DNA from 3 places in the Rhizobium sp. AN73 genome. Region 3 is predicted to be linked to each of the others. Evidence: riboswitches for the same ligand, from Rfam matches in the RefSeq annotation. Region 3 holds a riboswitch; each other region holds the start of a gene.
The links. A riboswitch is a leader RNA that binds a small molecule or an ion and turns the genes downstream of it on or off. The one in region 3 is predicted to bind cobalamin.

Region 1 (9,436 bases), 890 kb from region 3:
GGTGAGGTCTCGACTGCCAGTCCGTCGCGAAGCGGCAAGCCGAGCGCCAGAACATCATTCTCCAGGCCGCAGGCGCTTTCGGGCGTCAGGCCGCGAAATTGCAGGCTGCCGCGTGCCGTGATGTCTATCAGCCCGTTGCCGTGCCGCTCAGCAAGTTCGCATAGCGCTATCATGCCATGGGGCGCAATGTCCGCCTCGAATGCGATGCGCGACAGATACCCATCACCGGTCAGCATCGGGGCCGATAAGGCCGGACACGTCCCACGGCGGCCAAACGGCTGGACCGGATCGGAAGGGGCCGTCCTCATGTGCCGACCCTTTCAGAACGGGGCAGGATCAGCATTTCAAGTTCCGCATCCACCGCATTGCGGCGGCTGTGCCACAGCCCGCGACGGCGGGCAGATAAAAAGCGCGTCGCCATCACCTCCGCCGCCTTAGGATTTTCCCGCAGGATGAAATCGCGCACGTCCTCGTTGCCGAAATAGGCGTCGTAAAGCGCCTCGATCAGCGAGGAGGAAACCGCATGGGTGGTTTCGGCAAAGCCGATCAGCCGGTCAACCGTCTCGGCAAATTCCGCCGCCCCGCGCGGACCGTGCCGCATCTGGCCGGCTATGAAGCGCGGATTGACGGCGCGGGCCCGCACCACGCGCGTCAGCGCCTGCGAAATGGATCGCGCGCGCGGACGCGCGGGATCAGTCGTATCCAGCGCCACAATATCGGCAACGCCGCCAAGGACTGCTTTTGCGGCGGAAAAACCGCCAATGAAGGCGACGTCGGAAGAGCCGTCGAGAAGATCCCGGCCCGGATCGTCACCGGTGTGAACGAGCAGATCTGCACGGCGCACCAGCTCAACAAAACCGGCATTCTCGAAAATCTCAAGCCCGTCCGCACCGCCGAAGGCGTGACTTGCCGCATCGAGATAGGCCTGGCCGAGTTCCTCACGTTCATCCCATTTTCCGCTGGCGAGTTTCTCCTCAGTGCCTGCACCATAGGTGCCGGGTGCGGAGCCGAAGATGCGTGCCGGTATATGCCCGAGCGCGGCCGCCTCTTCCGCCAGAGGATTGTCACCCGGCGCTTCATCCCGTCGCGCGACGGCCTTTGCGGCAGCGTCTAGAAGAGCGATCAACGCCGGAAACATGTCGCGGAACAGGCCGGAAATCCGGAATGTGACATCAACACGTGGCCGCCCGATACTGGCCGGCGGCAGAACCTCGATGCCGGTGACGCGACCCGTCGCCGGGTCATGGATCGGTCTCGCCCCCATCAGATGCAGCGCCTGCGCCACATCCTCGCCGCCATTGCGCAGGCTGGCGCTGCCCCAGAGATCAAAAACCAGATGTTTCGGCCAGTCGCCATGGGATTGCAGATGGTGCCGAAGCACCTCTTCACCCGCCATGCGGCCGAGCTCGAAAGCCGTCGGCGTCGGCATGGTGCGCGGATCGGCGGCATAAAGATTGCGGCCGGTGGGCAGCACATCCAGACGTCCGCGTGCGGGTGCGCCTGACGGGCCGGGGACAATATGGCGGCCATCGAGCGCAGCAAGCAGCGATGCTTTTTCCGCCTCAGCGCTTTCGAGCCTCAGAAGATCGATTTCGCCTTCAGGGCTGCGGCCAAAAACATGCTGGCCATCCTTGATGGCGAAATCTTTCAGGTCGCAGAGAAAGGCATCGATGCGCGACAGCGCCGCATCAGCATCGTCCTTAGCCCCCACGCCAGCATCGGCCGCGAGCCCGGTTTCCAGCGCCTTCTCTACGATCAGTTTCGCCAGCCGGTCACGGCGGCGGCGATCCAGCCCGTCCGCCTGCGCATATTCATCGACAAGCTGCTCCAGAGCCGATTGTTCAGGCGAAAGCCCGGCATCTACCAGCACCGGCGGCACATGGCCGATGGTGACCGCAGCAATCCGCCGTTTGGCGACGGCCGCCTCGCCCGGATTGGAAACGATGAACGGATAGACCACCGGCAACGAACCGGTGACGATTTCGGGAAAACAATCGCGGGAAAGCGCCACCGTCTTGCCCGGCAACCATTCAAGCGTGCCATGCGCACCCACATGCACGATGGCATGCGCCCCCGCGACCCGCTGCATCCAGGCGCCAAAAGCGATCAGCGCATGACGTGGCGGCAGGGCAGGGTCGTGGTAATCCACCCGACGGTCCTCGTTGCGTCCACGGTCCGGCGCCAGCGCCACAAACACCTGGCCGAAACGGGCGACGCGAAAACGGAATGCGCCGTCTGTGAGCGCATCATCCTGTTCGGCGGAACCCCACGTGGCATCCACGGAGGCAGCAGCCCCCTCAGGCAAACCCGCAAGAAAATCCTGATAGTCTGAAAGTTCGATAGCCGCTTCCTGCTGCTCGACACAATCCAGCAAAGCCCGTGCCGTTTCGGGAATATCCGAAACCGCATATCCGGCCGTGGCCAGATCGCGCAGCATTTCAAGCACGCTCTGCGGCACATCGAGACCAACGGCATAACCGGTGCGCCCCGGCGCAGCACCCGGATAATCCGGCATCAGGATAACGATCCGCCGTTCCCGTGGCGCAGACTGTTTCAACCGCAGAAACGCAGCGATGCGGTTTGCCACCTGCGCGACACGATCAGCCTCCGGTGTGTTAACGAGGCTGACGCCGCCATCGGCCCGCACCTGCTTGAACGAAATCGCACCGGCAAGAATCCGGCCATCGAGTTCCGGCAGGACCACATGCATGGCGAGATCGGACGGGTTGAGGCCCCGCGCATTCTCCACCCAGCCGTCCCGCCGCGTCGTCGCCATAACCACCTGAAACACCGGCACGCCGAGGCGGTCAAACAGAGTCTTACCGCCATCGTCCGTCTGACTGGCGAAAGCCGTGGCGGCAATAATGGCGGCGGGCATGAGATCGGGCAGCACGGTTTCGAGAAAGCGGATCGCCTCCCCATCCTTGAGGCCGCTGACGAAAATCGGCAAGGGCGCAAAACCGCGCTGCGAGAGCGCATGAAAAAGCGCATCGACGGGCGCGGCATCCGTCGCCAGAAGCATGGAGCGGTAAAAGAGAATGGGCAGAATAGGTGCATCGGCGGGGGAACCCGCGCAGGCTTCGGCCTGATCCACGACGCCTCTACCGGGCCGGTAGAAGCCCGCTTTCGGCAGCGGTTGAGCCTCGATATCTGGCCATGCGTCATCACTTGCAAGGGAAGCAAGACCAATGGCAAGCCGGTCCATATTTTCCCGCCCGCCCTCGCGGAAGAAGGAGAGGACCGACGCCAACGTCTGGCGATCAACAGTCGAGGCCGCTTCGAGCTTTTCGTCTCTCTCGCTGCATTCGCCCGGCAGGAGCAGAAGTTTTACGCCGCGTCGCCGCGCCATAATGGAGAGTTGATCGACACCGTAACGCCAGCGCTCCGCGCCGCCCAGAATCCGGATAAGGATGACACGGGCATGTTCCGCCGTCTTTTCGATCCACAGATCGACTGACATCGGATGTCGAAGCTCGGAGAGGTTGGCGGCGGAAAGGGAAGGAAGTCTGGACCCCGCCTGCCGCCATGCCTGTTCCAACCCGGCAAGATCGCTTGCCGAAAAGGACAGCATCACCACATCCGATCGCGGCTGGTTGAGATCAACCGGCTCGATCAGGTCGTCCAGAGACGAGGATGTGGTGGCGAGAATATGCATCTAAAGCATTTCCAGTAAAAGCGCGGTGCGGTTTTGCGTCTGAACAATGCGCAAAAACAATAGAGCACGTCCCGTTTAAACCGGACGTGCTCTATGTCACGCGGCCAGCATCTGTTCGATCTTTTCGCGGTTGAGGCCCTTCTCGCCGATGACGACGAGGCGGCTGCGGCGCTCCTCACCGGCTGCCCATGGCCGATCGTAATAGTGATTGACGCGGCTGCCGACGGCCTGCACCTGCAGGCGCATCGGCTTGGAAGATACCTCGACGAAACCCTTGATGCGCAGAACGTTTTCGGCAGCGGCCGTTTCGGCGATACGCACCGCCAGCGCTTCCGGATCGGTCACGGCCGGCAGATCGATGACGAAGCTGTCGAAATCATCATGTTCGTGGTCAAGCTCACCATCGTGATGGGTGCGACGGTTTTCGATATCCTCCTCCACCGCAAGGCCGAGGCCGATCAGAACGGCGGGGTCAATTGCGCCATTCGAGGCGACGACGATCTTTGCGGCCCGCGGCAGATGCTCGAGAATATGAGCCTTCGCCTTTTCCAGACCGGCACTATCAAGGAGATCGGCCTTGGTCAGGACGATGAGATCGGCACAGGCAATCTGGTCCTCGAAAACCTCTTCGACCGGATCGTCGTGATCGAGAGCTTCGTCATTCGCCCGCTGGGCAGCAAGTGCTTCCATGTCATGCGCCACCTGCCCCTCGGCAAGGGCAGCGCCATCCACGACGGCCACCACGGCGTCCACCGTTACGCGGCTCTTGATCGCAGGCCATTGAAACGCCTGCACCAGGGGCTTCGGCAGGGCAAGGCCCGAGGTCTCGATGAGGATATGCTCCACCTTCGGCTGGCGGCTGAGGATCTGCTCAATGGCCGGCTGGAAATCATCCGCCACCGTGCAGCAGATGCATCCATTAGCCAGTTCCACGATGTTTTCCTCCGGGCAGCTCTCAATGCCGCAGCCTTTGAGGATTTCGCCATCGATGCCGATATCGCCGAATTCGTTGACGATGATGGCCAGTCGCTTGCCATCAAGCTTTTCGAGAAGACCGCGCAGCAGCGTGGTTTTTCCGGCCCCCAGAAAGCCGGTGACGATGGTGCAGGGAACGCGGTCCAGAAGGGTGCTCATGATCTCTCCTCGGTAAAATCGAATGGGGGAATGCGCGCCACCATGCCGCGCTTCAATGTGTCGGGGCGGCCACGCCAGGGCATCAATCCATCTGCGGAGGCGGCCAGCATGCGAGCGCCGGTCAGCAGGTCTTCCGCATCGTCGGGCGTCAGCCCGCCGAATACATAGGACCAGCCATCGGCACCGCGCAGCACGGCACTGAGGCCGCGTTTGCAATTGGCAAGGCAATTGACGGAGCGAACATCGATGCCGGAGTCACGCGCTTTTGCGATGGCAGCTTCCGCAAGGATGGTGCCGGGGCGCGGCTCCGCATTGGGATCGGTGTCGTCGCGACAGCTTCGGCAGACAAAAACGACCACGCCGGAAGCTGTGTTGACTTCCATTGTCCCGTCCGCACAAGAAGATGTTGTGGTAATATCCAAACCGTTCCGCTTTCCGCGCCTTTAAACTCATCGGGGTGCGGATGTCGAAAACAGCGCACTGAAAAGCGCGACTGCAAATCAATTCGACCGGCTGACCGGAGCACCCCGCCCGGCAGACGTTTTTTCCTGAAACGGCAGGTCTCCTGGCTTGCGGCTTTAAAACACCCTGCACCACCTTCCCGGACCAATTTTATGGTCCAGTGGCTTCACAGTGCGGGCTTACCGCTTACAGTTGCGGGGGCAGCCACGGAATGACCCTCTATCAGGGTTGAACCGTGTTCCCTCTTAGCTTTTCCCGTTGCCGGGAAAAGACCGTCAGTCCTTCTACCCTTAGGCTGAACGGGCGCGGGGGTCAATGCTGCGGCCCTCCGGCTGGAGCATTGCCGGGTGCGGCAAATTGAGTATAGTCGCCGCTCCGAATGGCGGGGGCATCCGGTCCCCATGCCGCTGGATGAGAAGGAAAACGCGATGACACGCGACATCAGCGACAACGAGGCCGAGCGTCACCGGCAGAAAATGGTCAACCGCAAGACGGTTCAGGATGCCGAAGTTGCGGAAAAGACCATCGAAAAAGGTCTGCTGATGATCAATACCGGTCCCGGCAAAGGCAAGTCCACGGCCGCTTTCGGCCTCGCTTTGCGTATGCTCGGCACCGGGCGACGGGTGGGCGTGGTGCAATTCATCAAGGGCGCATGGTCGACGGGCGAACAGCAGGCGCTGACGCTCTTCGGCGACAGGGTCATATGGCGCACGATGGGTGAGGGCTTCACCTGGGATACGCAGGATCTGAAACGCGATGTTGCGGCAGCCGCAAAGGCCTGGGAGGAAGCAAAAACCCTGATGGCCGACGAAACGATCGGCCTGTTGATCCTCGACGAACTGAACATTGCGCTCCGCTATGATTACCTGCCGCTGGAAGAAGTCGTCGAAACGCTTTCCAACCGCCGACCCGATCTGCATGTCATCGTCACCGGCCGCAACGCCAAGCAACCGCTGATCGGCGCCGCCGACATGGTGACCGAAATGACCCTCGTCAAACATCACTTCAAGGCAGGCGTGAAGGCGCAGGCGGGGATAGAATTCTGACATGACTGCACGCGTGCTGATGTTTCAGGGAACCGGCTCCGATGTCGGCAAATCGCTGATGGTGGCTGGCCTTGCCCGCGCCTTCGTCAGGCGTGGCCTGTCCGTCATGCCGTTCAAGCCGCAGAACATGTCGAACAATGCGGCGGTCACCGCCGATGGCGGCGAGATCGGTCGCGCGCAGGCGCTGCAGGCGCGGGCAGCAGGCGTTCCGCTGTCGGTTCACATGAACCCGGTGCTTTTAAAGCCGCAGAGCGAAACCGGCGCACAGGTCGTCGTACAGGGTAAAATTGTCGGCAATGCCAAGGCTGCCGATTATCAGCACATGAAAGCCGGGCTGATGCCGCGTGTGCTGGAGAGCTTCGAGCACCTGAAACAACAGGCCGATCTGGTGCTGGTGGAAGGGGCAGGAAGTGCTTCCGAAATCAACCTCCGCGCCAACGACATCGCCAATATGGGTTTTGCCCGCGCCGCAGATGCTCCCGTGATCCTGATCGGCGATATCGACCGGGGCGGGGTCATCGCGAGCCTCGTGGGCACAAAAACCGTTCTCGAACGCGATGATGCCGCGATGATAGAGGGCTTCATCGTGAACCGCTTTCGCGGTGACCCTGCGCTGTTTTCAGACGGCATGCGGATGATCGCGGAAAAGACCGGCTGGGCGTCCATCGGGCTGTTGCCGCATTTTTCCGATGCTGCGAAATTGCCGGCGGAGGACGCCTTTGGGCTTACCGGCCCGGCGCAACAAAAGCCCGGCGCGAAAATCCGCATTGCCGTGCCGATCCTGCCGCATATCTCCAATTTCGACGATCTGGATCCGCTAGACATGGAGCCGGATGTGGAGCTGATCCGAGTGCGGCAGGGCGAGACCATTCCCGCCGATTGCCGGCTGGTTCTGCTCTGCGGTTCGAAATCCACCATAGCTGATCTCGCCGTGCTGAAAAATGCAGACCTCGACATCGACATCAAGGCACATGTGCGCCGCGGCGGTTATGTTCTCGGTCTCTGCGGCGGATACCAGATGCTTGGAAAAACTGTTGCCGATCCTGACGGCATCGAAGGGCCACCAGCGACGGTGGAAGGGCTTGGCCTGCTGGATGTGACGACGGTTTTGACGGGCGACAAGAGGCTCGTCTCCGTGCAGGGCAAGAGCTTCGACGGAATTAATTTATCCGGCTATGAAATGCATGTCGGCGAAACGACGAGCGTAACGGGCAACCTTCCGTTTTCGACTATTGACGGGCATGCAGACGGCGCCATCTCGCCCGATGGCCGCATCTTCGGCACCTATATACACGGTCTTTTTGCGGATGATCGCCAGCGTGGTGCATGGCTTGAGCGACTTGGTGGAGAGAGCACGGAACTGAACTATGATGCACAGGTGGACGCGGTTCTTGACCGCCTGGCTGAGCATATGGAACAGCACCTCAATCTCGACAGGCTGCTTTCTATAGCGCGATAAGGATCGCCAGTAACCCGAACAGTCCGATCAGCAAGAAGTCCGCGATCCTTGCGAGCCGAAGCGCCTTGCGAATATCGCCGGCAACCAGCGCTGCTCTTCCGCCTTCGCCCATGAAACGCGCCTCGATCATCTGACCGCCGTAGGAACGCGGACCGGCGAGCGCGAAGCCGAGGGCACCCGCAAGCGCCGCCTCCGGCCAGCCGGCATTTGGCGAACGGTGGTGACGCGCATCGCGACGTATCGCGGCAATGGCCCCACTCGGCGAAGCGCCTTTCACAAAAAATGCAGCAACCACGAAAAGACCGCCGCTCAATCTCGATGCTGGCAGGTTGACCAGATCGTCCAACCGCGCCGATGCCCAGCCGAAGGCTTCATGGCGCGGCGAGCGATGGCCGATCATGCTGTCGGCCGTATTGATCGCCTTGTAACTTGCGCCGCCCGGCAGCCCCAGAAGCCCGAGCCACAGGGAAGGGGCAACGATGCCGTCGGAAAAATTCTCGGCTAGGCTTTCGATCGCCGCCCGGCAAATCGCGGCCTCATCCAGCGCCTGCGGATCGCGGCCAACGATCATCGAAACAGCTTTGCGGCCGCCTTCCACCCCCTCGCGCTCCAGCGCAATGGCGACGGCCTCCACATGCTGTTCCAGACTTTTTTGTGCCGGAAGCGACGCGCCTAGCAACGAAACAAGCAACAGACCGAAGGGGAGGAACATAAGAACCGACTGCGCAAACCATGCAAGAAATACAGTCAGACCTACAAAAACAGCCAGCGCCGCAACGCCTGCCGCCTTACGCTGCGAAAATGAGGCACTCTCCCGGTTCCATTTTTTGTCCAGCAGCGCGATAAGCGAACCGATCCAGGTGACGGGATGGCCGATACGTTTGAACAGCCAGTCCGGATAACCGGTCAGGCGTTCGATGACGAGCGACAGGAAAGCGAGAGCAAAGAACATGGGCGAAACAGTACCAGAAAAGGCGCAGACTTCGATCCGTCACGGCGGCAATCTCGGCAGGGCGCGCCTGATGTTTCCTGAAGCGCCGGAACCGTGGATCGACCTGTCGACCGGGATCAATCCGCACTCCTACCCGCATTCGCCCATTCCCGCCAGAGCATTTGCCCGCCTGCCGGAGCCTGATGCGACCGAGGAATTGAAGCGACTTGCCACCACAAGTTTCGGCGCACCGTCCGACCGGCATGTGGCTCTCTCCCCCGGGACCCAAATGCTGATGCCATTGCTCGCTCATATCGCACTCGCCCGCGGAGCAAAAAACGGCGCCGTGCTTTCGCCCGCCTATGCGGAACATGCCCGTACCGCCCGCATGGCCGGACTGACTGTGGCCGAAGTGGAGGACATCAGCGGCCTGGCGGCATCTGATTATGCCGTGGTCGTTAATCCCAACAATCCCGATGGCCGCGTTATCGATCGCGAAGACTTGTTGTCGTTGGCCGAGACCATGCGCCGCAAGGGCGGCCTGCTCGTGGTGGATGAGGCCTTCATCGAAACGGGAGGTGCCGAAAGCCTCGCAAATGTTGCCGGTCACGACGCGCTGGTGATCCTGCGATCCTTCGGCAAGTTTTACGGTATGGCGGGTGTCCGGCTCGGTTTTGCGCTCGCGCATCCAGACCTTGCTGCTGAACTGGAGGCAAGGCTTGGCCCGTGGGCAGTTTCCGGCCCGGCTC
Region 2 (9,436 bases), on a different contig from region 3:
TATCGGCTGGCGTTTTTGGCAAGAATGCCTGTACGCCAGCCGGAATTCCAACAGTCCTGCTTAACTAATCAACCGGTGACCGTAACGTAGATCTTGCGGACGGTTTCGATGGTCTTCCAGACGCCGACGAAGCCGGGTTTCATGACGAAGCTGTCGCCTGCCGTGTAACGCAGCGGTGCGCCGCCTTCCGGGGTGATCTCGATGACGCCTTCGAGAATGTGGCAGAACTCGAAGGTCTCGCCCTTGATCGAACGGCTCTCGCCGGGGGTCGCTTCCCAGATGCCGGTGTGGACGGTGCCATCGCGGGCTTCGTCCAGCGGCCAGGTCTTGAACGACGGATCACCGGCGATAAGGCGTTCGGGCAATGCCTTGGAGGCTTTCGGTTCGAAGGTAGGCTTGGTGTCGATGGTCTTGAGGAGAGACATGGGTGTCCTTTCTTGGAGGGTATGATCAATATCCGCGGCTACGGTCAACGAGGCCGAGCGGTTCGAGACCGGATTCGTATCGTTTGATGTTTTCGACAACGGTGCGGGCGGCGGAATGGGGCTGGGTGACGCTGGCGATATGCGGCGTCAGGAGAATTTTGGGGTGCGTCCAGAAACAATGATCTTCCGGCAGCGGTTCGGGATCGGTCACATCGATGACCGCGCCTGAAAGCCTGCCGCTGTTGAGCGCATTAATGAGGGCGTCATGGTCGAGTTGTTTGCCGCGCCCGGCGTGAACCAGAGCAGCACCCTCGGGAAGTATCCCCAGACGCTCGGCATTCAGAAGCCCGGTAGTTTCGTCGGTGAGCGGCAGCAGGCAGACGAGAATATCGCTGGCGGAGAGGATGGCAGTGAGACCGTCATCGCCATGGTGGCAGGTCACACCATCGATCTGGCGCTGTGAGCGGCTCCAGCCGGAAAGCGGAAAACCGAAAGGTTTCAGCCGCTCCAGCGCCGCAACGCCCAGCATGCCAAGGCCGAGAATGCCGACCCGGCATTCTTCTGCCTGGCGCTGGGGCAGGGCCTTCCACAATTGCTGGCGCTGCTGTTTCAAATAGACCGGCAGGTTGCGGTGAAGGGAAAGCACGCCGAGGCAGACATATTCCTGCATCATGCGGATAATGCCCTCATCCACCATGCGCACGATCTTCACCGTCTCAGGGATGGCCTCGATGTGAAATTGGTCAACACCCGCGCCGATCGAAAAGAGGACCTCGAGATTGCGATACCGGGCGATGTCCTGCGGCACCGTCCAGGTGATGAGATAACGCACTGCATCGGGATCGACGCTCGATGCATCCATCGAAAACGGCAGGTCCGGTAGCTCTGCGGCCAGAGCCTGCCGGAAAATCTCGCCGCGCTTGGCGTCGGAATTGAAGAAAAACGTCATATGAATCGATACTTCCCGAAGGTTTAAACCGTGCAGCGGCTGGCGAGTGTTTCCAGCATCAACTGGCAGGCCGAAAGTTCACCTGTCGTTATGAACTCGTCCGGTTTGTGGGCGCGGCCGATATCGCCCGGCCCGCAGATGATGGCGTCGATGCCAGCCGCCTGAAAAAGCCCCGCCTCCGTGCCGTAACTGACGGCGGCGAGACAGGGGGTGCCGGTCAATTCCTCCAGCAGCAGAGCGAGCGGAGCGTCGGCTGGAAGCGACAGCGCCGGGTAGTCGCTCATCGACGTCCATTCGATATCGATGCCGCCTGCCGCCAGCGCCTCCACGCTGTCACGCACCGGCTGGAGCAGGGCAAGCGGCAACATCCCGGAAATCGCCCGTGCCTCCAGCTCGATGGCCGAGAAATCGGGGATGATGTTGATCGCCTGACCGCCTTTGACGGTGCCGATCTGCAGCGAGGAATAGGGCGGTTCGAAGGTCGCCTCGAAGGGGCCTTGCGTCAGCGCACGTGCCGTCTCGACAGCCTTCGCCATGATGCCGGTCATCAGGTGGATGGCGTTCACGCCCTGATCCGGGCGCGACGAATGGCCGGAACGTCCGCGGATGGTGATGCGCGCGGCGGCCTTGCCCTTGTGGGCGCGGACCGCCCGCATATTGCTCGGTTCGCCGATGATTGCGCCAGCCGGTGGGGCGCATAGCTCCGGCAATCTGGCGAGAAGATGTGGAACGCCTCGACAGCCCGCCTCCTCGTCATAGGAAAAGGCGATGTGTATCGGCCGCTTCAGCGCCATGCGTGAAAAAGCCGGGGCTGCGGCGAGAACCGTGGCCAGAAAGCCCTTCATGTCGGTGGTTCCGCGCCCGTAGAGGCGGTCGTTTTCGGTCCTCAATGTGAAGGGATCGGAGGACCATTCCGGCTCTCCGGCGGGCACCACATCCATATGGCCGGACAGGATATATCCGGCGGCATCGGCAGGGCCGAAGGTGGCGAAAAGATTGGCGCGATCGCCTTCCGGTCCCGGAAGCAGGGATACTTTCGCGCCGTGGCTTTCCAGATAATCGGCGATCCAACCGGCAATATCGCCATTGGCGGTTCCGACGACCGACGGGAAACCGACGAGACGCTCAAGGATTTCGATTGCGTTCAATGGTCGTCTCCGCTGACCGGATTGTCATTGCAAAAGCTTAGAATGGACTGCGGCGTTTATCTGCTGAAATGCGGATGATTTCGGTAGATTGTTGTGACCTTCCAGTGCTTTCAGAAAATTCGTGCTGGCGTAACCGGCTACCGTCGGATGTCGTGGGCTGGGCTGCCGGGACCGGAAGGTTCCGCGCCGGAAGGGATGGGGGCCGTTTGTTATGGACCTGCTCAAAGTCGATAGTTTTGAGTTGCGGACCGTGGATATCGCGGAGGTGGATGCCGATCATCTGCATGCGCTCTCCATGGCTGTCGGATGGCGATATCATGCGAATGAATGGTGTTTTCTGCGGCAATGCGGTGTCGGTCTTGCCGCGCTTGACGAGATCGACCGCGTTGTCGCAACCGCGATGCTGTTTCCCTATGAGAATGGGTTTGCGACGCTTGGCATGGTCATCGTTTCGCCGCGTCTGCAGGGGCAGGGCGTTGCTCCCTGGCTGGTGCGGAAACTTGTTGCGAAGTTTCCCGCCGTTTGCCTGCGGCTGAACGCCACGGATGTGTCGCGACGGCTGTTTTCCGGGCTCGGCTTTGCCGGGGATTCGGAAAAAGTCCATCTCTTCAGGGGACGGACAAATTGTCTTTTCGAGATGCCGGCGCTTGGCAGAAAACAAAAAATAGAGCCACTGTCGGAAGATCATCTGCCAGAGGTGGCGGAGATCGACCGCGCAGCGTTCGGTGCTTCGCGCCGGGGCGTTTTGCAGCGTCTTCTCGCGCAGAATACGGGTTACGGTTTGTTCGAGGCGGGCCATCTTACCGGCTTTGCACTGCGCCGGGCGGCAGGAAAAGGCCATATTGTCGGCCCGGTCGTTGCGGCTGACGAGACGGATGCGATTGCGCTGGTGAAACGGCATTTTGCCGATCTCGACGATGAGCTTGTCCGCCTCGATGCGATGCGCGACAATGGTTACTTCATTGATTTTCTTGCGCAATCCGGGTTGGTGGTGATTGAAACTCTGACCACCATGTCGAAAAACCTGCCACAGCCGGCAGGCTCCGGTGCCGCAAAGATTTTCGCGCTGGCAGGCCCGTCTTTGTGCTGAGGTGCGGCACTATCGCAATTGACGCCCCGCCGCTTGCCCCGTATGTCAGAAACCGACGGTTCCTGAAGCCGAAGGGCGAAGGGATTAATAGGGAACATGGTGCGGGTGATTGTTATCGCCCAATGCCGTGGCTGCCCCCGCAACTGTAAGCGGATTGCCGTTCATCCTCGTGACGTGTGAAAGCGTCGTGCCACTGTATCCTCAAGGATGCGGGAAGGCAGATGAACGGCGCATATTCGTGAGCCAGGAGACCTGCCGTCATAATATGGACCATCGTTACGGGCGGGGATGCCCGGAAGAGGAGCTGATTATGACCTTTCCGTCTGCGGAAACGTATTCCGTGTCCCGTTCTCCATCTCCACACATGCTGCCGCTCTGTCGCTACGCGTTTTGACGCGCGCGCCTGCGGATCACGCCACTTTATTTAGACTGGAGAACATATGTTTCATTTCAAACACCTGCCGGTTTCCGCCGGTCTTCTGGCCGTCGCATTCGCGGCCTTGCCCGTCGGTGCTGCTCAGGCGGCAGAAACCGTCTATCCGCTGACGATCAACAGCTGCGGCCACGAAATCACCTTCAAGCAGGCGCCCGCCCGCACTAGTATCGGTCGGACAGAGCACGACCGAGGTTCTCTATCTGCTCGGTGTTGCCGACAAGGTCGTGGGCACGGCGTTGTGGATCGGCCCGGTTCTGAAGGGTTATGAGGAGGCCAACGCCAAAGTGGAGCGGCTGGCCGATAACGATCCGAGCTTCGAGGCGGTGGTTGGCAAGAGGCCGGACCTCGTGACGACGCAGTTCCAGTGGCAGATCGGCCCAGAGGGTGTTGTCGGAACCGCTGAGCAATTCGCTGAACTGGGTATTCCCGTCTACACCTCGCCGGCCGATTGCATGGGCAAGGACAATTCCGGCGGTGGCGATGGCGTGCGCAAATCCGTTTTCACCATGGAGCTGATCTACCAGGAAATCCGCGAACTCGCGCAGATCTTCAACGTGCAGGATCGCGGCGAGGAAGTTGTGGCCGACCTGAAGAAACGCGAGGAAGCCGCCCGCGCCAAGATCGCCTCGGCAAATGGCAAGCTCTCCGCCGTCTTCTGGTTCTCCAGCGCTGAACTCGATATCGACCCTTACGTGGCGGGCCGCAATGGCGCACCGGGTTACATCATGTCCGCGCTCGGGCTGAAGAACGTCATTGAAAGCGATGAGGAATGGCCGACCGTTGGTTGGGAAACCATAGCCAAGGCCAATCCATCGGTGATTGTCGCCGGCAAGATGGACCGCCGTCGTTTCCCCGCCGATGACATTGCCGTCAAGCGCAAGTTCCTCGCCACCGATCCGGTTGCCAGCATCATGCCCGCCGTCAAGGACGGCCATGTCTTTGAAATGGACGCGCAGGCGATGAACCCGACCATCCGCACGATCGAAGGAATTGAAACGCTGGCCGAGGCAGTTTCCGCCGCCGGCCTCGCCAAGTGAACGGTTTTTCCGTCAATCTTGGCAGGGCGGGGCTGGCTTTGGCCGCGCTCGCCCTGCTGCTTGTCGCGCTGATGGCCGGTGCGGCCATCGGCGAAACCGCCATTCCGTTCGATGTGGTGGCGAAAACCATTGCCAATCGTGTGTTTCACGCGGGTTATCCGCTGGATCCGCTCGATGAGGGCATCGTCTGGAGTTACCGCCTCAGCCGCGCCGTCGTTGCCGCCTGTTGCGGCGCTTCGCTGGCGCTGGCCGGTGCGGTGCTGCAATCGCTTTTGCGCAATCCGCTCGCCGATCCCTATATTCTCGGCATTTCCGCAGGCGCCTCAACTGGAGCTGTGGCCGTGGCGCTTCTCGGTTTCGGTGCGGGTTTCCTGACGATGCCGGCGGGTGCTCTGATCGGGGCTTTCGTCGCGTTTTCGCTGGTCAGCCTTCTGGCTGTGCGGGCAGGGCACGGCAACAGCGCCATCATTCTGGCGGGGGTCGCCGGTTCGCAGCTGTTCAACGCCATGACCTCCTTCATCGTCACCAAATCCGCCAATGCCGAACAGGCGCGCGGCATCATGTTCTGGCTTCTGGGCAATCTTTCGGGCGTGCGCTGGCCGGATGTCTGGCTGGCTTTGCCGGTCAGCATTGCGGGGCTTGCGGTGTGCCTCTGGTATGCCCGCGCGCTGGATGCTTTTGCCTTCGGCGGGCAGGCCGCGGCATCGCTCGGTATACCCGTGCGCTGGGTCTATGCGGTGCTGATCTCGGTTTCGGCGATCATGACGGCGGTGATGGTGTCGCTGGTCGGTTCCATCGGCTTCGTCGGTCTTGTCATCCCGCATGCGGCGCGCATCTTCGTTGGTGTTCGCCACGGCATGTTGCTGCCGGTGACGGCACTGACGGGTGCGGTTTTCATGATCGTCGCGGATATCTTATCGCGCATCGTCATTCCGGGGCAGGTGCTGCCGATCGGCGTGATCACCGCGCTGGTTGGTGCGCCCGCCTTCGCCTTCATCCTCGGGCAGAAGAGGGGCCGGTCATGAGATTATCCGCCCACGATCTGCATTTTCATGCCGGCAATATCGACATCGTGCGCGGCGTTTCGCTGGAGGTCGGTTCCGGTGAGTTTCTCGGCATTATCGGGCCGAACGGTTCGGGCAAAAGCACGCTGCTTTCCATGCTGGCCGGTATTCGCAAACCCCGCCGGGGCCATGTCACGCTTGGTGAGGAACCACTTGCCGCATTGGGGCGGCGCGAACTCGCCCGCAGGCTCGCCTTCGTGGAGCAGCAGGCGGAAACCACCGAGCGCATTACGGCACGACAGGCAGTGGAACTGGGACGCACGCCCTATCTCGGCCCGCTGTCCGCCTGGTCGCCAAAAGACGATGCCATCGTTGATGCCGCGCTCCAGAATGTCGACATGGCGGACAAGGCGGAGCGAAACTGGCATCACCTTTCCGGCGGCGAACGCCAGCGCCTGCATATTGCCCGCGCATTGGCGCAGGAGCCGCACATCCTGCTTCTGGACGAACCGACCAACCATCTCGATATCGGCCACCAGATCGGCCTGCTCGATCTGGTGCGCAGGCAGGGGCTGACCGTTGTGGCGGCGCTGCACGATCTCAATCACGCCGCCATGTTCTGCGACCGCGTTGCCATCATGCATCGGGGTGAAATGATCGCAGTCGGCCCACCTCACGAAGTTCTGACCTCGGCGACGATTGCCGCGGTGTTCGGGGTGCAATCCGTCGTCACCACGGACGAGGGCGGCTTTTCCCATATTCGTTTTCTGCCGGCCCACGGGAGGGCCGATCAGGCAAAGAAAGTAATGGCACGATGATGGAATTGAAAATGCTTGGAAATCTCCGCTTTGGCGCACGACCGCTTTACGCTCTTGCGGGAATTGCCCTGGCTTTGGTCACGGGTTTTCCCATGCACGCCGCGGCCGAAACCTTTGAGGTGAGGATGCTGAACCGGGGTGAAAAAGGCCCGATGGTGTTCGAACCCGATTTTCTGGAGATCGCCCCCGGTGACCGCGTGCGCTTCGTGCCGACCCACAAGAGCCACAATGCCGCGACTATTGACGGCATGATTCCCGAAGGTGTTGAAGGGTTCAAAAGCCGGATCAACGATGAATTCGAGACCGGTTTCGAAAAGCCGGGCTTTTATGGCATCAAATGCTCACCGCATTACGGCATGGGCATGGTGATGCTGATCAAGGTGGGCGAGGTGGCTTTGTCGCAGAGCTACAAGACGGTGGATGTGCCCGGTCGCGCGAAGCCCCGGCTTGAGGAACTCTTCAATCAAGCCGAAAAATGAGGTCTCGTCGAAAGACACGAGAGGCAGCCTGCACCGGGTGCTGACAGCGTCCGAAAACCTTACCTCCGTCATGCTCGGGCTTGTCCCGAGCATCTGCAGCCGTTCGATTTTTCGATAGTTGATTGGATCCTCGGGTCAAGCCCGAGGATGACGCCGAGTGTTAGGGATGGTCCGGCAACATGAGGTTTTTGGCCGCCCTCAACCCCTGCCAGAAATATCCGGCTTCACCGCACAAACCGCATATCGGTGCTGCAGACCGCGCAGGATGCCCTTCAGCAGCGTGAAGTTTTTCGACTGGGCGCGATGAATGGCCTGAAGCTCCTGATCGATCGCCACGGGTTCGAAGCCCGTTTCGCGCAGTAGCGTCGCGACATCACCCGCTCTTGCACCTTTCGAAAAATAGACCCTCGAAAGAATGCTGTTGAACGTGTTGGCCGGGTCTGCCGGCTTGTGCGGCTGGTCCGGTTTCACGAGGCCGATGTTTTCCAGAGCCGTCGCCAGTTTCTTGACGAGCTTTTCGCGCCAGCCGGTGTTGACGAAATCTCCGTCGACGATCAGCAGGCGTCCGCCCGGTTTCAGCACGCGGAACCATTCGGCAAAGCTCGCCTTCGGGTCCACCAGCGTCCAGACCAGATGGCGGGTGATGATGACATCGGCACTTTCGTCCGGCTCCATCGTGTTTTCGGCGTCGCCGACGAAAAAGCGGATGTTGCGCCCGCGGCTTTTCGCCTTCGCCCTTGCAAGCTCCAACATGGTTTCCGACCAGTCCATGCCGGTGACCTGAAAACCGAGATCGTCCATCAGATGGGAGATGACACCGGTGCCGCTGGCGAGATCGAGCGCCTTGCGGCCTTCACCCTGGCCCAGATGCTTTAAAACCAGCGCGTGCCAGGCCTTGCGCTCTTCTTCCGAAAAAATCTCGTGTCCGGGGGAAAGGTCGAAAGTGCGCGGCGCGGCCGGACCAATAGGCTTTGATTTCGTCTCTCAGGCTGTCGTTTTTGCCATACTGGATTGTGTCGATCATCGGGTTTCAGCTCATGTACCGGTTAGTTAAGAATGGCTCTAAAACATAAATCTTGACTAGTACAGTCAGAAAATAATACAGCCGCGCCAGTCAACACTGGAGAGCAATATCCGATGCGCATCTCAGCCAAATCTGCGGCACTTGCCCTTGGCCTTCTCGTATCCGCCGCCTGGCCGGCACTGGCCGAAAAGGTAACCGTCAAGGATGTGACGGGCCGCGATGTCGAGGTCAACGTTCCCGTTTCGCATATCATTCTGGGCGAGGGACGCCAGATTTATTTCCTGGCTGCGCTCGACAAGGAAAACCCTTTCCAGCACGTTGTGGGCTGGCGCGACGATCTGGCCAAGGCCGATCCGGAAACCTATGACGCCTATCTCGCAAAATACCCTGACATCGCCAAGCTGCCGACATTCGGCGGCATGAAGGACGGCACCTTCGACATCGAACAGGCCATTTCGCTGAAGCCCGACGTCATTCTGATGAACATCGACGCCAAGACCGCGACGCAGGAAGCCGGCTATGTCGAGAAGCTCGAAAAGGTCGGCATTCCCTTGGTTTATGTCGACTTCCGCGAAAAGCCGATGGAAAACACCGAGCCGAGCATGCGCCTGATGGGCCAGCTGACGGGCAGGGAGAAGATCGCCGAGGACTTCATCAAGTTCCGCGCGGATTCCATCGCCCGCGTTACCGATACGCTCGCCAAGGCCAAGCCGAAGAGGCCGGTGGTCTTCATGGAACGCGCCGGCGGTTATTCCGACGATTGCTGCATGTCCTTCGGCAACGAGAATTTCGGCAAGATGGTGGAACTTGCCGGCGGCATCAACATGGCGAAAGACATCATTCCCGGCACGTTCGGCAATGTTAATCCCGAGCAGATCATCGCTTCCAATCCGGAGCAGATCATCATCACCGGCGGCAACTGGAACGGTTATGTTCCGGGCGGCAACTGGGTGGGCGTCGGTTATGGCGCGGATGTGAAGGAAGCCCATCGCAAGCTTGAAAACCTGACCAAGCGTCCGGCCTTTA
Region 3 (9,436 bases):
CCGCCCGGTTGCCGCCTCGCGTGGCAATGCGGCGCTGGCCGTGAAGGGTGACGACTGGACGGAGTTCTGAGGTTTACAAATGGAGCCCGCGCCATCAGATGGCGCAGGAGAAATCGAGCCCGCGCCTGAAACCGGCGCGGGCTTTATCGTTTCTGCAAGCTCGGCAGCGCAGCCGCGAGCGCCCGCAGCGGCGCGGTCATGTGCTTGTCGCGTCTGAGAGCAAGGGCAATCCGCCGTTCGAGCGGCGGTTCGAGCGCGCGCCATTCAAGCTCTGACACCGCCCCCTCATGCTCCATTGCCATGCGCGGCACGATGGCGAGGCCAAGGCCGGCACCCGCCAGTTTCTTGATGGCCTCGACGCTGCCCAGTTCCATGGCGGGCTGCACGGTGCGTCCGCTCGCCGAAAACCATTGATCCACCAGCCTGCGCGTATTGCCGCCCTCGTAAAGCAACAGGGGCCGCGTCGAAAGCGTCTCGGCATTCAGGACTGTTGTGTCGCTGACGGCGCCGTGCGGGAAAACCGCGACGAGTTCATCGAGATGGATGTCGCTGATATCGAGGCTGCGGCCGCTGGCGGGCAGGGCCACCACCGCCGCATCGATCGTATTTGCCTCCAGAAGCCGCAGGATATCGTGGGTATTGCCGGTCTGCACGACGATTTCGATACCCGGCATCGCCTGGCGGATTTTGGCAAGCACCGGCGGCAGGAGATAGATGCAGGCGGTGGCGCCCGTGCCGATGCGCAGGCGGCCCGTTACCCCGCTGCGATGCGGTGCGACGGTATCGATGGCATGCGCCACCTCTTCCGCGATCCGTCTTGCATGGATGAGAAAATCCCGGCCCGCCGCCGTCGGCTGCGCGCGCCTGCCCACTCTTTCGATTAGCCGTACGCCGAGCTGTTTTTCGAGAAGCCGGATATGCAGGCTGATGGCGGGCTGCGTCAGCCCCGCCTTGTCGGCGGCGGCGGAAAAGCTGCCGAGATCGGCCACATCCATGAAGCTGCGCACCTGCCGCAGATCGAGATCCATCATCAAAGAAAACCTTATCGTTTGTATAAGACAGATAATCTTTATTTTGACTGAGCCGCAATGCACAATGGGCCCGTGAATGACCACAGGACGAGATAATGACCCTTCTCACAGTATCCAGTTGCACCATCCGCCCTTGCGAGGAAGCGGATATTCCAGCCATTACCGAAATTTACCGGGATGCCGTGCTGAACGGCCGCGCCAGCTTCGAGATTGATCCGCCGGGCGTGGATATGATGCTTGAGCGCCGCCGCCTGTTGGTGGAGGGCAATTATTCCTATCTCGTCGCCGAAATCGATGGAAAGATAGCCGGATATGCCTATGCCGGGGCCTATCGTCCGCGCCCCGCCTATGGCGCGGCGGTTGAGAATTCCGTTTATGTCGATCCGGCCATGAAGGGCATGGGGATTGGCCGCAAACTACTCGATGCGCTGATTGAGGATGCGACCTCGCGAGGCTTCCGGCAGATGCTCGCCGTCATCGGCGATAGCGGCAACGCCGCCTCGATCGGCCTGCACCGTGCGGCCGGTTTCGAGCATGTCGGCACCTTCAAATCCATTGGCTGGAAACACGGCCAGTGGCTGGATACGGTGCTGATGCAGCGCGCGCTGGGCGAGGGCGACACCACGCCCCGTTTTTGATCCGCTGGAGCATTTCCGGGAAATCTGGAGCCCGGTTTTCCGTCTGGAAATGCGACAAAACAAAAAGTTTGAGCGGGATGGCGAAAACTGTGAGCGGTTTTCGCCATCTCGCTGTTTTTTTATATGATTTAGGGCTGGGTGGAGCCGCGGGTTTCCACTTTCAGCGTATCGCCGGCAAGCTCGCTGCCCAGTTCGACGGCCTTGGTTTTCTTGTCGTAGACGCAGATATGGCTGATGGTCGCATCCGCACCCTTGGCCTTGCCGGTGAGGATGGCGAGGCCGTAATTCTCGCTGCCGACCGGATCGACCACCACCTTGGCATCCTCGATCATATCTTTGCTCGCGCCAAGGCATGCCGTCTGCACATCCGCCACGAATTCCTTCCACGCATCGTCCGACGACGCGGCGGCGGGCATGGTGAGTGAAGAGAGCGCGAGCGAGGAGAAGGCGGCGAGCAGCAGCGCGCGTTGGATCATGGGGCGGGTCATGGAATTTCCTTCCTGCAATGTCATAAAAAGCGAACCGATAGGGTGGAAAACGGTACGCCAGGGTTGTGAAACAAATGTGGTGATGGCTGGCTTGAGAGGAATTTTCTCTTTTGTCGGAACATTTTGATATTTCACAGGTTGCCCAAACAGAGGTTCGCTCCTATGGTCCGCTCACACGGTTTCTAGGAGCGGTAACCCGCTGCAAAAAGGAGTAAAAACCATGGCCTTCGAACTTCCTGAACTCCCCTACGACTACGACGCGCTTGCACCTTACATGTCGCGCGAGACGCTCGAGTTCCATCACGACAAGCACCACAAGGCATATGTCGACAACGGCAACAAGCTGGCGGCAGAAGCCGGTCTCTCCGACCTTTCGCTCGAAGAAGTCGTGAAGAAGTCCTTTGGCACCAATGCCGGTCTCTTCAACAATGCTGCCCAGCATTACAACCACGTCCATTTCTGGAAGTGGCTGAAGAAGGACGGCGGCGGCAACAAGCTGCCGGGCAAGCTGGAACAGGCATTCGCCTCCGATCTCGGCGGTTACGACAAGTTCAAGGCTGATTTCATCGCTGCCGGCACCACGCAGTTCGGCTCCGGCTGGGCATGGGTTTCCGTCAAGAACGGCAAGCTCGAAATCTCCAAGACCCCGAACGGCGAAAACCCGCTGGTTCATGGCGCAGAGCCGATCCTCGGCGTCGACGTATGGGAACACTCCTACTACATCGATTACCGCAACCTGCGTCCGAAGTACCTCGAAGCCTTCGTTGATAACCTCATCAACTGGGACTACGTCCTCGAGCGTTACGAAGCGGCTTCCAAGTAAGCTTTGCGGACTGGAATTTTTGGAACACCCGGCTTTCAGGCCGGGTGTTCTGCTTTTGGGGTCTGACATTCCAGCCTGTCGCCCCGGCTTGTCACAAGCCTGTCATCAGCCCGGTTTATCGCGGCGCATCATGACTGAAAAAACCAGCCCTCTCTTTTCCTTCGGCATCATTGCCGATCCCCAATATGCCGACGCCGATCCCCGCCCGGATATGGGCCGGTATTATGCCGAAAGCCCAAAAAAGCTTGGCGAAGCGATCGATGCCTTCAATCGCGAGGAACTTGCCTTCGTGGTGACGCTCGGCGACATCATCGACCGCGGCTTTGAGAATTTCGATGCGATCCTTGGCGTCTACGAGCAGCTTCGCCACCCTTCGGTGATGCTGCCGGGCAACCACGATTTTGCCGTTGCGCCCGAGCATCTGCCCGCCATCCATGCCCGTCTCGGTATGTCGGCGCCCTGGCACGATTTCGCCATCGGCGGGATACGTTTCGTTGTGCTTGATGGTAACGAGGTCAGCCTGTTCGCCCCGCCGCCCAATGATCCGCGCCGCGCGATCGCGCAGGAGCGGTTGCAGCGCCTGCAGGAAATGGGTGCGATCAATGCGCAGGACTGGAACGCTTCGCTCAGCGACGAGCAATTCGAATGGCTGCAGACCGTTTTGCAAAAGGCGGATGTGGCGGGCGAAAAAGTGGTCGTTCTCTGCCATTATCCAGTCTATCCGGAAAACGCCCATAATATGTGGGATGCGCCGCGCATTCTCGATCTTCTGGATGTGCATCCTTCGGTCGTCGCATGGTTCAGCGGCCACAATCACGAAGGCAATTACGGCGTGCAGGGCAACACCCACTTCGTCAACTTCAAGGGCATGGTGGATACCCCCGACCAGAACACCTTTGCCATCGCCGATGTCTTCGCCGACCAGAATCGTTGTCCGCGGTTTCGGGCGTGAAGAGGATCGCTTGTTAAACCTGTGAGGCGAGGCTGGCCGGCTGGTTGCTCTGCCAGCCGCTCATCCACAATTGCCGCAGCTTTTCGCCTTCCATCTTGAAGAAACTGCCGGTGGTTTTGCAGGCGAGCACCCGGTCCGAGCGGAAGTTGCGAATCGCCTGCCGCAACTCGCACCAGGCGACGATATTGGTCGTTTCCGAATAATAGATCACGGCGATGGGCCGGATCTGCCGCCGGGTTTCGAGGCCAGCTTCATCGCGATAGCTGATATCCAGCCGCTCTTCGTCGCGCACTGCCCGCCTCACCGTGGAAAGATCGATGCCGGCGGGTGAGGGTGCGATGCTGCCCCAGGCGTGCAGGGCATTGGCCGAGAGGGTTTTCGACAGGGGTTCGGGCAGGGATGCGGCGATCTTGTCGCTGACCTTTTTCGCCGCCTGCCGCAATTCGGTATCGCCGGTACGGGCGACCATGGCGAGCGCAAGCACGATTGCCTCCGTCTCTTCGATGGAAAACATCAGCGGCGGCAGGTTGAAGCCGGGGCGCAGGATGTAACCGACGCCGCGCTCTCCTTCGATCGGCACACGCATGGTCTGAAGGGCCGCTATATCGCGATAGACCGAACGCGCTGTGACCTCCAGCGCCTCCGCAATCGTCTGCGCGGTAACCGGCCTGCGCGCCACCCGCAGGATCTGGATGATCTCGAACAGTCTCGATGCCTTGCGCATGGCCGTTTTCCCGGTTGCTTTCTTGACGCAACTGACACAACGCTGTCAGTTGGCTTTTCCTATAAACAGAAAAACACATTGAGAAACATGAGCTTTCCAGAATGTGTTGCAAACTGTCTTGGGAGATACTGACATGAGTTACGCCGAAAATCTCTGGCTTTTCTTTCTGGTCCTGTTCGGCATCATCATCCTGCCGGGCATGGACATGCTGTTCGTGCTGGCAAGCGCGCTAACGGGCGGTAAAAGAACCGGGCTGTCTGCCGCAAGCGGCATGAGCGCCGGCGGCATCGTGCATTCGCTTTATGGCGCGGTTGGCGTCGGCATGCTCGCTGCCTGGATGCCGTCGCTGTTCCTGCCGCTTCTGGTTGGGGGCGCTGCTTACATGGTCTGGATCGGTATCGGCCTGATGCGCAGCGCAATCGTGGTGAATGGCGATGAGGCAGAGGCGAGTGCCTCGGTCCGAAAGGCGTTCTGGCGGGCGGTGCTGACCTGCCTTTCCAATCCGAAAGCCTATCTTTTCATGATGGCGATCTATCCGCAATTCCTCAAACCCGCCTATGGCCCGATCTGGATGCAGGGGCTGGTGATGGGCGCGATGGTGGCGGTCACCCAGTTCACGGTCTATGGCGCGGTGGCGCTGACGGCGGATAAAAGCCGGGCGTGGCTGGTTTCGTCGCCCGCCGCAACGATTTTCATCGGCCGCGCCGCCGGTTGCATGCTGATTGCCGCAGCCCTGCTGACGCTCTGGGAAGCCTTGTCCTAGCGCCGCGCAAGATGAGATGGAAGAGGTCCTGCCACTCCAGGTTTTGTTTGAGCGCCGGGTGATCCGAAAAGTGCGGCGGTCTTTTCGGTTCGCTGCCCTAGACTTCTGTTTTCACGGAAAAATTCACCGCAATGTGACTTCTTTTCGCCAAGCGGAAAGGGCATCCTCCCGCCGTTGCGTCAAGCGCCCGGCGCCCGCCGGAATCAAGGAGAGAATGTATGAAACTGAAAACCATCGCGGCGGCCATGCTTTTCGGCTGTCTTTGCGCCGGAGCGGTCTACGCTGCCGGCGAAGTCGAAAAACGTGAAGGCATGATGAAGCAGATCGGCGGCTCCATGGGTGCGCTCGCCGCTATCTCCAAGGGCGAGAAGCCTTACGACGCCGAAGTCGTCAAGGCTGCCGTGACAACCATCAGCACCAATGCCAAGGCTTTCCCCGACCAGTTTCCGCAAGGCAGCGAGACCGGCAGTGCTGCGGCACCCGCCATCTGGGAAAATTTCGAGGACTTCAAGGCCAAGGCCGCCAAGCTCGGCGCGGATGCGGATACGGTTCTGGCCGGTCTCCCTGCCGATCAGGCCGGTGTCGCCACCGCCATGAAGACGCTGGGAGCCGATTGCGGCACCTGCCACCAGACCTATCGTCTGAAGAAGTGATCCTTGAACTTCGAAACGCCGCTTCCCGGCGGCGTTTTTTTGAGCATTTCCGTCAAAAGCGCGTAGCGGTTTTTCGTCAGGAAAATGTGCAAAAACAAAGAGATAGAGCAGACTGAACGTTTCCGTTTAAACAGGATGCGGCTCTAGAGCTGAAAAGACACCTGATCTCATCAGGTGAGCATGGGGAGAGGGGTCATGTCCTCCATTTGGACGAAGCTCGCGGGCGGGGTCGCGATGGCGGCGATTGCCGGTTTCGGCATTTTTGCCTGGGTCACGGCACCCGTGCGTCAGGCGCCGAGCCATTGGGTAAGCCTTGGCGAACCGGATCTGGCCAATGGCGAAACGCTGTTCTGGGCGGGCGGCTGCGCAAGCTGCCATGCGGCGCCTGATGCCAAGGGCGATGCGCTGCTGACGCTTTCGGGCGGGCAGGCGCTGAAAAGCCCCTTCGGCACCTTCCATGTGCCCAATATTTCTTCCGATCCGCAGCATGGCATCGGCAGCTGGACGCTGGCGGAATTCGGGGATGCGATGACACGCGGCGTCGGCAGGAACGGCGAACATCTGTACCCGTCTTTCCCCTATGCCTCCTATGCCCGCATGACGCAGAAGGACATCAACGACCTCTTCGGTTATCTGCGCGTTCTGCCCGCCAGCCAGAATGACGCGCCGGATCACGAGCTGCCGTTCCCTTTCAACATGCGAATGGCGCTGGGCGGCTGGAAGTTCCTCTATTTCGATACGTCCGGGCCACCCCGTGTTGAACTTGCCGATGCCAATGCCGAATTGCTGCGCGGCCAATATCTGGTGGAAGGGCCGGGCCATTGCGGCGAATGCCACACGCCGCGCAATGCACTCGGTGGTTTTCTGGAAGGCAAATGGCTGGCCGGTGGCCCCAACCCGGAAGGCGAGGGCCGCATTCCCGATATTACCCCCGGTTCCAAAAGTATCGGAAGCTGGGCGACGGCCGATATTGCCAACTATCTTGAAACCGGCTTCACCCCGGAATTCGACAGCGTCGGCGGCTCCATGGTCAAGGTGCAGCAGAACATGGCGCATCTGAGCGCCGACGACCGTAACGCGATTGCCGCCTATCTGAAGGCGATACCGTCGCGGTAGGGCGTGATACCTCTCCTCCGTCATCCTCGGGCTTGACCCGAGGATGACGCCGAGAGGGTAGCGTCGTGAGGTGTCGGACGCGCCGTCGCCATTGACTCCCGCACCCACCCGACGGATAACAATCCTGTGATGGTTCCTTCCGGGCGTTCCGGAAGGTGAAAAGGGAACACGATAGGGAGAAATCCTCATTCGTGGCTGCCCCCGCAACTGTGAGCGGAGAGCCTGAAGCGAAGTGCCACTGGTAAGCTGTCTCGCCGGATCTGGGCGAGGGCGATGCCGGGAAGGTGTTTCAGGTTTTGACCCGCAAGCCAGGAGACCTGCCATCACGGAAATGTCCATGCCGGCGGGGTGTCCGGAAGAGCGGAATTTCAGGGTGGCGACGCTGCTTCCCTGTGTCAGTCTCGTATCCCCGTGGTGAAGTGTATCGCATGCGGCTGTCCGGCTTTTGCCGTTCCGCCGCGTCTAAAGGCGCGGGGTCGCGCCGGGAGAGGGGTCACCATGTCCATCAACCAGAATACGGCAAATGCTGCCGTTTCAGCCAAAACGGGCAGCTTTGCACAATCGCTGACAGCGATCATGCTTGGCCTGTTCGTCGTCGGTTTTGTCGGCTTTTCGCATGTGGAAGCCGTTCACAATGCCGCGCATGACACACGTCATGCCAATGCTTTTCCCTGCCATTGAGGGGTGAGGCATGTCGTTTTTTCGTAATATCGTTTTTACCGCCGTTCTCGTCGGTATCGTCGGTGGCCTTGCCGTCTCGGCCATGCAGGCATTCGGCACCACACCGCTGATCCTCAAGGCGGAAACCTATGAAAATGCCGGCGGTGAAGCGCCTCACAGCCATGATGCTCCAGCCACGACCGGCGCGGATGCCGCTGCGGTTCCCGCCCATGAGCACAATGAGGAAGCCTGGGCTCCGGCCGATGGTTTTGAGCGCACCGCCTATACCTTGGCTGCCAATGTTCTGACCGCGATCGGTTACGCGCTGGTGCTGACTGGCCTCATCTCGCTGCGTGGCACCAATGCCGGCTGGCGCGAAGGTCTTCTGTGGGGCGTGGCCGGTTTTGCCGCCGTCATGCTCGCACCGATGATCGGCCTGCCACCGGAACTGCCGGGAAGCCCGGCCGCCGCCCTTGAGGCACGGCAAATCTGGTGGCTTTCGACGGTTGTCGCAACCGCGGGCGGCATTGCGCTCATCGCGTTTCGCCGCGAACCCTGGGCCATCGTACTGGCGCTGGTGTTGATTGTTGCCCCGCATGTCGTGGGTGCGCCCCTGCCGCCGGAAGGCGAACACGCGCTGGCACCGCTGCCGCTGGAGCGTCAGTTTATCGTTGCCGCCACCGTGACCAGCTTTGTTTTCTGGGCCTTGCTCGGAACATTGAGTGCGTTTTTCCTGAAGCGTTTCCAGTCGGCTTAAATCCATGCAGGACGCAGCCGAATGGAGTGACGAACTCGATGCGCTGCGTTTTGCCGTTCCCGGTCACGGCGCCTTCTGCGCCGTGCACCGCCTTGCCTTCAAGGCAGTTCTTGGCGCAAACCCCGACCGGGAAGCGGCGCTCGCCTATTTTCGAGATCACGAGGCCGCCTTTACGGCTGCGGCACTTGCGAAGATAAAACGCTCGGCCTTGCCCGCCGGTCGCAACCTGCATCTCAACAGCCGCGATATCCGCCGGGCAATTGCGGGTGAGGGCGGTGAGCCAGCGCCCCGTGTCTGTCGCGTACTTGACGGGCGGTGAGCCTTACCGGTGTTCCGCCGCGAAAATTCCAAGTTCAGCCTCGGCTTCCGGACCAAAGAGGCCGAGGCTTTTCAGAATTTCCGCTGCGAAACTGACCGGTGCACTGCCGGGTGCCGTGACGATGCCGCCATCGATCACCGCCTTCGGCTGGTCGCGATAAAGCGCTTCGCCACGATAGGCCGGATAGGCCTTGTGCGAGGTCAGCGAATTACCGGTATGGGCGACGTCATCAAGGACGCCCGTGCCCGCAAGCGCGCTTGCCGCCGCGCAGATGCCGGCAACCAGCCGGTCCTTCTCGCGAAACCGGTGCACCAGCCCGCCAAGATCGGCAGCCGTTCCCTTTTCCCAGCTGAGACCGCCGGGAATGACCAGCGCATCGATGTTGTCAGGATCAAGCGCGTCATAGCTTGTGTCGGGAGTAACGTTGAGCCCGCCCATCGAAATCACGGGGCGTCCGTCCGGGGTGGCATAAACGATATCGACGCCGAGATAGCTGCGCGCGGTGGCGGCAA

Region 1: it holds a riboswitch for cobalamin, as region 3 does, so the genes downstream of both, RBH10_RS22795 (DUF1636 family protein) here and RBH10_RS18475 (CbtB domain-containing protein) in region 3, are expected to answer to the same signal.
Region 2: it holds a riboswitch for cobalamin, as region 3 does, so the genes downstream of both, RBH10_RS07470 (ABC transporter substrate-binding protein) here and RBH10_RS18475 (CbtB domain-containing protein) in region 3, are expected to answer to the same signal.

The regions. Positions count from the first base shown of each region.
Region 1 covers NZ_JARWME010000002.1:2,615,222-2,624,657, reverse strand. Annotated here, with positions in the region: gene cobG (precorrin-3B synthase) at 1-308, opposite strand, end outside; gene cobN (cobaltochelatase subunit CobN) at 305-3,655, opposite strand; gene cobW (cobalamin biosynthesis protein CobW) at 3,752-4,789, opposite strand; gene RBH10_RS22795 (DUF1636 family protein) at 4,786-5,172, opposite strand; cobalamin riboswitch at 5,327-5,543, opposite strand; gene cobO (cob(I)yrinic acid a,c-diamide adenosyltransferase) at 5,680-6,297, shown strand; gene RBH10_RS22785 (cobyric acid synthase) at 6,299-7,756, shown strand; gene cbiB (adenosylcobinamide-phosphate synthase CbiB) at 7,743-8,708, opposite strand; gene cobD (threonine-phosphate decarboxylase CobD) at 8,707-9,436, shown strand, end outside.
Region 2 covers NZ_JARWME010000001.1:1,653,005-1,662,440, forward strand. Annotated here, with positions in the region: gene RBH10_RS07445 (cupin domain-containing protein) at 69-425, opposite strand; gene RBH10_RS07450 (glyoxylate/hydroxypyruvate reductase A) at 451-1,374, opposite strand; gene argE (acetylornithine deacetylase) at 1,398-2,522, opposite strand; gene RBH10_RS07460 (GNAT family N-acetyltransferase) at 2,734-3,612, shown strand; cobalamin riboswitch at 3,652-3,887, shown strand; gene RBH10_RS07465 (hypothetical protein) at 4,023-4,178, opposite strand; partial or broken gene RBH10_RS07470 (ABC transporter substrate-binding protein) at 4,113-5,085, shown strand; gene RBH10_RS07475 (iron ABC transporter permease) at 5,082-6,110, shown strand; gene RBH10_RS07480 (ABC transporter ATP-binding protein) at 6,107-6,907, shown strand; gene RBH10_RS07485 (pseudoazurin) at 6,904-7,386, shown strand; partial or broken gene RBH10_RS07490 (class I SAM-dependent methyltransferase) at 7,585-8,410, opposite strand; gene RBH10_RS07495 (ABC transporter substrate-binding protein) at 8,524-9,436, shown strand, end outside.
Region 3 covers NZ_JARWME010000002.1:1,726,303-1,735,738, reverse strand. Annotated here, with positions in the region: gene RBH10_RS18525 (methyl-accepting chemotaxis protein) at 1-70, shown strand, start outside; gene RBH10_RS18520 (LysR family transcriptional regulator) at 144-1,031, opposite strand; gene RBH10_RS18515 (GNAT family N-acetyltransferase) at 1,127-1,669, shown strand; gene RBH10_RS18510 (hypothetical protein) at 1,798-2,157, opposite strand; gene RBH10_RS18505 (superoxide dismutase) at 2,378-2,980, shown strand; partial or broken gene RBH10_RS18500 (metallophosphoesterase) at 3,111-3,957, shown strand; gene RBH10_RS18495 (YafY family protein) at 3,946-4,656, opposite strand; gene RBH10_RS18490 (LysE family translocator) at 4,790-5,419, shown strand; gene RBH10_RS18485 (cytochrome c) at 5,638-6,072, shown strand; gene RBH10_RS18480 (cytochrome c) at 6,268-7,188, shown strand; cobalamin riboswitch at 7,302-7,528, shown strand; gene RBH10_RS18475 (CbtB domain-containing protein) at 7,687-7,869, shown strand; gene RBH10_RS18470 (CbtA family protein) at 7,880-8,605, shown strand; gene RBH10_RS18465 (hypothetical protein) at 8,610-8,924, shown strand; gene RBH10_RS18460 (type 1 glutamine amidotransferase family protein) at 8,928-9,436, opposite strand, start outside.